2 regions of the Butyricicoccus sp. AM27-36 genome follow, and region 2 is predicted to be linked to the other one. Evidence: riboswitches for the same ligand, from Rfam matches in the RefSeq annotation. Region 2 holds a riboswitch; the other holds the start of a gene.
What was found. Region 2 has a riboswitch for thiamine pyrophosphate ahead of thiS (sulfur carrier protein ThiS). Riboswitches for the same ligand answer to the same signal wherever they lie in the genome.

Region 1: another riboswitch for thiamine pyrophosphate. It lies ahead of DW724_RS08315 (TenA family protein); the one in region 2 lies ahead of thiS (sulfur carrier protein ThiS).

What each region holds. Positions count from the first base shown of each region.
Region 1 is NZ_QUJR01000005.1:90,601-94,011, forward strand. It holds gene thiE (thiamine phosphate synthase) at 1-345, opposite strand, end outside; gene thiD (bifunctional hydroxymethylpyrimidine kinase/phosphomethylpyrimidine kinase) at 357-1,160, opposite strand; gene DW724_RS08315 (TenA family protein) at 1,157-1,831, opposite strand; TPP riboswitch at 2,056-2,155, opposite strand; gene DW724_RS08320 (transposon-transfer assisting family protein) at 2,363-2,563, opposite strand; gene DW724_RS08325 (LPD25 domain-containing protein) at 2,567-3,411, opposite strand, start outside.
Region 2 is NZ_QUJR01000002.1:234,748-238,158, reverse strand. It holds gene DW724_RS04775 (thiazole synthase) at 1-36, opposite strand, end outside; gene mscL (large conductance mechanosensitive channel protein MscL) at 115-528, shown strand; gene thiF (sulfur carrier protein ThiS adenylyltransferase ThiF) at 576-1,211, opposite strand; gene thiS (sulfur carrier protein ThiS) at 1,420-1,614, opposite strand; TPP riboswitch at 1,687-1,789, opposite strand; gene dinB (DNA polymerase IV) at 1,888-3,102, shown strand; gene DW724_RS04750 (hypothetical protein) at 3,137-3,411, opposite strand, start outside.

The DNA of each region.
Region 1 (3,411 bases), on a different contig from region 2:
TGCTTCTGCAATGGAAGATGCAGATACTCCCAACAGCATATTTTCCCCAATTACTTTGCGGACGGCAGCCGCAGGTAAATCATGCTGTCCAATATGTACCCCCGTAGCCTGCACAGCCATTGCAATATCTATCCGGTCGTTTATGATAAGGGGAATATGGTATTTATCCGTAACCTGTTTCACGGCAACAGCCTGATTGTAAAATTCTAATGAGGACAATTCTTTTTCTCGGAGTTGTATCATTGTGCAGCCTCCTAAAATTGCCTGTTCTACCGCTTCTGTCAGGCTATCGCAGCTCATTAGTTGACGATCAGTAACAAGATAAAGTGTATAATCAAAGTTCATTTTGCACCTGCCTATTCTTTAGATAAACCATGCTGATACAATTCGTAGAAATGGTGCGTCGGGCCACAGCCTTTTCCAATCGCAAGAGAGTGTTCGATTGCCATTGTGACATAAGCCTTTGCAGATTCGACTGCAAGCGGAACACTTTTTCCCTTTGCAAGCTGGGAAGCGATTGCAGAAGAAAAGGTACAGCCTGTCCCATGAGTATTTTTCGTATCAATGCGGGATGTTTCAAAATGGTAGAAATTTTCTCCATCAAATAGGACATCAACAGCATTTCCTATATGATGTCCACCCTTGACAACAATCGCCTTACAACCCATGGCATATATTTTTCTTGCGGCAGCCTCCATATCTGAAACTGTGGAAATCTGCATATCCGCTATTTTCTCTGCCTCTGGAATATTCGGAGTAAGTACATCGGCCAGTGGAATTACTGTGTCTATCAAGGTGGAAACCGCCGTAGGATTCATCAATGGGCAGCCATTTTTGGCATACATAACCGGGTCGATTACGACATTTTGGGGCTTATATTGTAATAGTTTCTTTGCCACCGCTTTCATACATTCTGGTGTAGAAAGCATACCGATTTTTACTGCGTCCACTTCAATATCTTCAAATACGGCGTCAATCTGTTTTTCAATCATATCCGGGGTAATATCTTGGATGTCGATAACACGGCTGGTGTTCTCTGCAACAACAGAAACAATAACACTCATTCCAAATACACCGTGAGCAGAAAAAGTTTTCAAATCAGCCTGAATACCTGCACCTCCGCTGCAATCTGATCCGGCAATGGACAATACTTTTTTCATTTTGCATTTTCCTCCATTCTCTCGTTCCGATAGGCCATCTTCCAAAAAGCAAGCTCTAACAAACTTGCTTTTTCAAAAATATCAGCCAGATACTTTTTATTTGCTACTGATAACCCGGCACATTTATGCTCTGCAAAAGCAGACCATTCTTTGCAGCTTTCTGCATATTGTTCATCCGCATAATCTTTGATAAAGTCCCAATATCTTGACTGTCTGCTTGTAGGAACAGCCGCCAATTTGCGGAATATATAGCTGTAACTTAGCATACAGGGAAGAACCGCCATTAAAATTTCTTCATTCTTTCCATGTGACGCAATCTCAAACATGAAATCAATGTAATTTTGATTTTCAGGCAAAGGGGCGATCAGTTCAATATCATCATCTGTTATGCAAAATTGCTTTAGATAATCCAGCCGCACTTCCGATTCCGTATCATTTACAAAGTTCAGCATGGAGTAGTAAAGCTGAATTTCTCTTAATGTAGCAGCATGAAAAATTGCCTTTCCGTATATGCGGGCATAGTTTTTCAGATAGATACTATCCTGAATCATATATCTCTTGAATTTTTCAAGAGGTAGCTTTCCAGTTTGCACTTCCTGCACAAATGGGGTAGCTGCACATTCTTCCCAAATGGGGATGTTGTGGGTTAAGATGTCTTTCATAAATGCCATGTTTGATCCTCCTAAGATAAAAAAATAGAGCCTCTAAAACAATTAGAAGCTCTTTCAGACGCAATACGAGCGTAAGAAATTGCTTCCCTACGCCGGTATTAGCCGACAGGTCCAGAGGTCAGGTCTTACCTTTTTCAACTTGTTCAGTTCCCTCGCAAACACATATCATATCTTATTCAATTAAAAAAGGACATTCCCAAAACAGAGAATGTCCAAAAAATACGAATCTGTATTCTTCAGCTCCCTGCGTTGGTATTAGCCAACAGGTTCAAAGGGTCAGGTTTTAACCTTCTCAACTACAAGGTAGTCCCCCTGCTTGAGTATTATTATAGTTAAGAAGTCCCCAAAAGTCAAGTCTACGCATTTAGGGCGATAAAAGTCCACGGAAATCAAGGGTTTTTCCGCATGGTCGGCAGGCAGGTGGATAAAGTTATCCTGTTCCCCTCAAAACGGGGTTCTAAATGCGGAAAAATGGACAAAAAAGAAGCGCCGGACGCAGAGGCTTTGACACCTCCGCGCCCGGCGTTTTGCTTATTCGTCTGTGAAGTGGAACCGCTGCGCCGCAAAGTCGGCGTCACTCATGGTGTCCAACTTATCGGCGGTCTGGCAGGCCAGCGCTGCCATTTCCTTGTCCATGTCCGGCAAAGCTGCCCGGAGATTTGCCGCCGTCCTGCGGCGGTCGGCGTTGTGGTACAGACAGATCAGGTTTTCTTCTTCCACGGTGAAATACATTCCTCATACCTCCATTTCTTTTGATTTTTCCCGCGCCGGGGGCTTCTTTTTCTGCTCCTCCTTGGCGGCGGCAAGCTGCGCCCGGATGGACGGCTTCTTTTGTTTCTGCGTTGTCTTTTGGGTCTGCTTGGGCTTTTTGGCCTCCGCCTTGGTTGCCTCGGCCACATCCAAAAGGGAAATCTGTTCCCCGGCTTTTGCCCTTGCTTCCAGTTCCTCCATAGACGGGGCGTTGTTCATCATGCCGTCGATCATGTTGTAGTTCTGCTCGGTGGACATTTCCGCCGTCTTGATATGGCTTTCTGGCTGGGCGGGGATGGCAAAGGCTCTTGTGCCGTTTGCCATAATAAGATACCTGCCGTCCTCCGACTGGTGGTGGAATCCATACCCGGCGGCCTCCATCTGTTCCCGGCTCCTGTCGGTCAGATAGAAACGGCCTCTCGGCGTCTGGATTTGTTCGCCGGTCATGCACTCGTCCGGCGTGAGCTGCTTTTCCGGCTGGGCGAAAAACTCCGGCACCTGCCGGTAGTCGGCCCCCTCGTCCACATAGTAGGCGGTCTGTTTTCCATCCTGCCGGAACACCACAATATCCCCCATCGAGAGGGAATGTCCCTTGTAATCGGCGGGATGTTCCATGTTGAAGCGGCGGTAAATCTCGTCCAGTGTGATGTCCTTGTCCAGCGGCGCGGAGTAGATAAGCTGGTAATTCTTCCTGTCCACCGAAAGCCCATCCGCCTGCAATTCCTCATAGGAACGATAGCGGAAGTCGCGCCCCTCCGGGCCGGGCGGCACTTGGTAGATGGAAAAGTTGGGCTGCGCCGGGGCCTCATAGTCAGAGGCAACATATTCCT
Region 2 (3,411 bases):
GAACTCATGTCCGCCGATTACAAGTGTATCTTTCATGTGAAAAACTCCTTTTTCTTGCCCCATTTAAGGGAAATGTGTAAACTGATAGTATAAATAAGAAAGGGGAACGTAAAAGTGAAAAGGTTTATCGAAGAATTCAAAGCCTTCGCGCTGCGCGGCAACGTGATGGACATGGCGATCGGTGTTATCATCGGCGGTGCGTTCACCAGCATTGTCACCTCGCTGACCGAAAACCTTATCAACCCGATCCTCGGCCTGTTCGGCGGCACCGATTTAAGCGGTTTCGTGCTGAATCTCGGCGGTGTGGAGCTGCGCTACGGTGCATTCATCACCTCGATCATCAACTTTTTGATCATGGCGTTCGTGCTGTTCTGTCTGCTCAAAGCGGTCAATAAGCTGACTGCGCTCGGCAAAAAGCCGGAAGCACCCGCAGAGCCGACCACCAAGGTCTGCCCGTTCTGCTGCAGCGAAATTCCAATCAAGGCCGTGAAATGCGCGCACTGCGGTTCCGATCAGCCGAAAGAATAATGGAGAGTGGAGAATGAAAGCTGCGGCTTCCGTTCTCCATTTTCTATTTACGGCTCCGTTTCGCCAATGAGCAGACGCAGCACCATGGTTCCCTCGTGTGCCGAGCAGACCGCTACGCGCGGCGCCATCAGACCGAGACCGTCGGCTACATCGCTTGTACCGTCGCCGCAGAGGTACACATGGCCGAAGCGTTTTTCGGTCTTGATCAGGTTCGCTGAGCCGTAGCCTGCCATGCCGCTGCCCGACACGACCGGCTTTTCCGGCAGTCTGGTAAGCAGATTCTCGAGCAGCATAGCCTTCTGATCCGGCTTGTCGAACGCCTCCACGACCACATCACAGCCGGAGAACAGCCGCTCCACGTTGGACGGAACGACCCGCTCGGTGTAAGTCTCGTAGGTGAGATACGGATTGATGGCCTCAAGCTGCTCGACAAGCGCGAGCGTTTTCGGGATGCCAAGGTCTTTCATCGTGTAATGCTGACGGTTGAGGTTGGTGATATCCACCACATCGAAATCCACGAGGATGAGATGACCGACACCCAGCCGCGCCAGAAAAATCGCAAGGTTGGAGCCAAGCCCGCCCAGACCCGCAATGCCGACACACGCCTTGTCCAGCTTAGCCTGAATATCCGCGCCGTGGCGTTCCACCAGTGCGTCATGCAGTTGTTCTTTGGTTAAAATCATGATTTTTCTCCTGTAATCACGCGCAGCGTGCATTTAATCGGAAAGAAATTGCATTGCAATTTCTATGAAAACCGGGAGCATGTATCTCGGTTTTCATACCAGTAAAAAATGTGTGTACCGCTCGCGGCGCGCAAATTTCTTTGGGATATATCCGCGTTTTACGCAGTATGTCCCCTTCGCACCAAACTGTGGTTTGGTGCGAAGGGTATCAGCCGCCGCCCACGAAGCATACGACTTCCAGATGGTCTGCATCGGTCAACTTCTCTTCCGCGAACTGCGCGCGCGGAATGATGGTGCCGTTCTTCTCGACAGCCACACGCTGCGGGTCGTGACCCAGCTCATTCAGCAGACCCAGTACGGTGCCCTCTGCGGGCACTACTCGGTCTTTTCCGTTAACTTTCATGCAAATATCCTCTTTTCCGCAAGAAAAAATGCTCCGGTTTCACCATTCGGTAAAACCGGAGCATTAAAATTTCAAGTATATGCGACAGCTTCCCTACGATGGTGCTAACCAACAGGTTCAAAAGGTTAGGCTCTCGCCCTCTCAGCCGCTCATCACGGCACCCTTGCTTGCAAATACAGTATGCACCTCATTCTCCCACTTGTCAAGCACATTTTTTTCGGATATAATGCAGTTATACAATGCAAACATTCGTTCGAAAGGAGATGATGACCGATGGACAGAACCATTCTGCACTGCGACTGTAACTCGTTTTTCGCGAGTGTGGAAACGCTGCTCGACCCGTCGCTCGCCGATGGTCCGACCGCGGTCTGCGGTGATCCGGAGAGCCGCCACGGCATCATTCTCGCCAAGAACGAGAAGGCCAAAGCCTTCGGCGTACAGACCGCCGAGACCATCTGGCAGGCGAAACGAAAATGCCCGGATTTACGGCTGGTAGCACCGCACCGGAGCGAATATGTGAAGTTTTCGCGCAAATGCAACGAGTTGTACCTGCAGTACACCGATCTTGTCGATCCGTTCGGCATTGACGAATCCTTCCTTGATGTCACCGGCTCGATGCACCTGTTCGGCTCCGGCGAGCATATCGCGGACGAGCTGCGCCGCCGCATGCGCGAGGAGGTCGGACTGACCATCTCGGTCGGCGTGTCGTTCAACCGCGCGTTCGCCAAGCTCGGCAGCGATTACAAAAAGCCGGATGGCACGACGGTCTTTTCGCGCGAAAATTTCAAGCAGCGCGTGTGGTCCTTGCCCGCGAACACGCTCCTGTATGTCGGCAAACGCGCCAGCGACCGGCTGAACCGACTGGGCGTACGCACGATCGGCGAGCTTGCCGCCTGTGATCCGGCGTTTATCCACAGCATTCTGGGCAAAAACGGCGATCTTCTGCTGCGTTACGCCAGAGGCGAGGACGATGAGCCTGTGCGCTCGTTTTACGCGGAACGAGAAGTCAAATCGGTCGGCAACAGCATGACGTTCGCGCACAATCTGCTCGGCGCGGACGAATGCCGCATGGGCATCACGGCGCTGTGCGACAATGTCGGCAGACGTTTGCGAAAGCGCGGCATGGTGTGCCAGACCGTGCAGCTCGGCATCCGCGACCCGGAATTTCACAACCGCTCGCGTCAAATAACGCTTGAGCGGCCGACCAATTCCACGCGTGCGCTCATCGACCTGTCCATGCAGCTGCTGCTCGGACATTGGCCGATGGACAAGCCGGTGCGCCTGCTCTCGGTCACGGCAGCCAATCTGCTGCCGGAAAATCAGTCGTGCGAGCAGCTTTCGCTGTTTGACGCCACCGAGGATATCCAGAAGCGCGACCGTCAGCATAAGCTCGACCAGACGGTTGACGCGCTGCGGCAGAAATTCGGTGATAAATCAGTCATGTTCGCGCATTCGGTGAAGAAAAAGGATAAAACGGATAAAAAATGAGGACATATCTGCCGGATATGTCCTCATTTTTGCGTTACTGCGTTAGCCGGAAGGATACCGCCCAGTTGCCGTCCATCAGGTCGCTTGCGGTGTAGATATCACCGGTAAGTGTACAGCCGGCAACATCCTCGTATGCCATCGGGAAAACGTACTCTGTGTAATCAATATCATTGTCAAAATCCTTGTAGGATACCGTGTATTCGCACATCCGTTCCGTGCCGTCCGCAAGGTGCAAGGTCGAAAAATCTGCGTGATTATCCAGCGTCAGCGAACCATCTGTGCGATAATGCAAATGCAGTTCTCCATTTC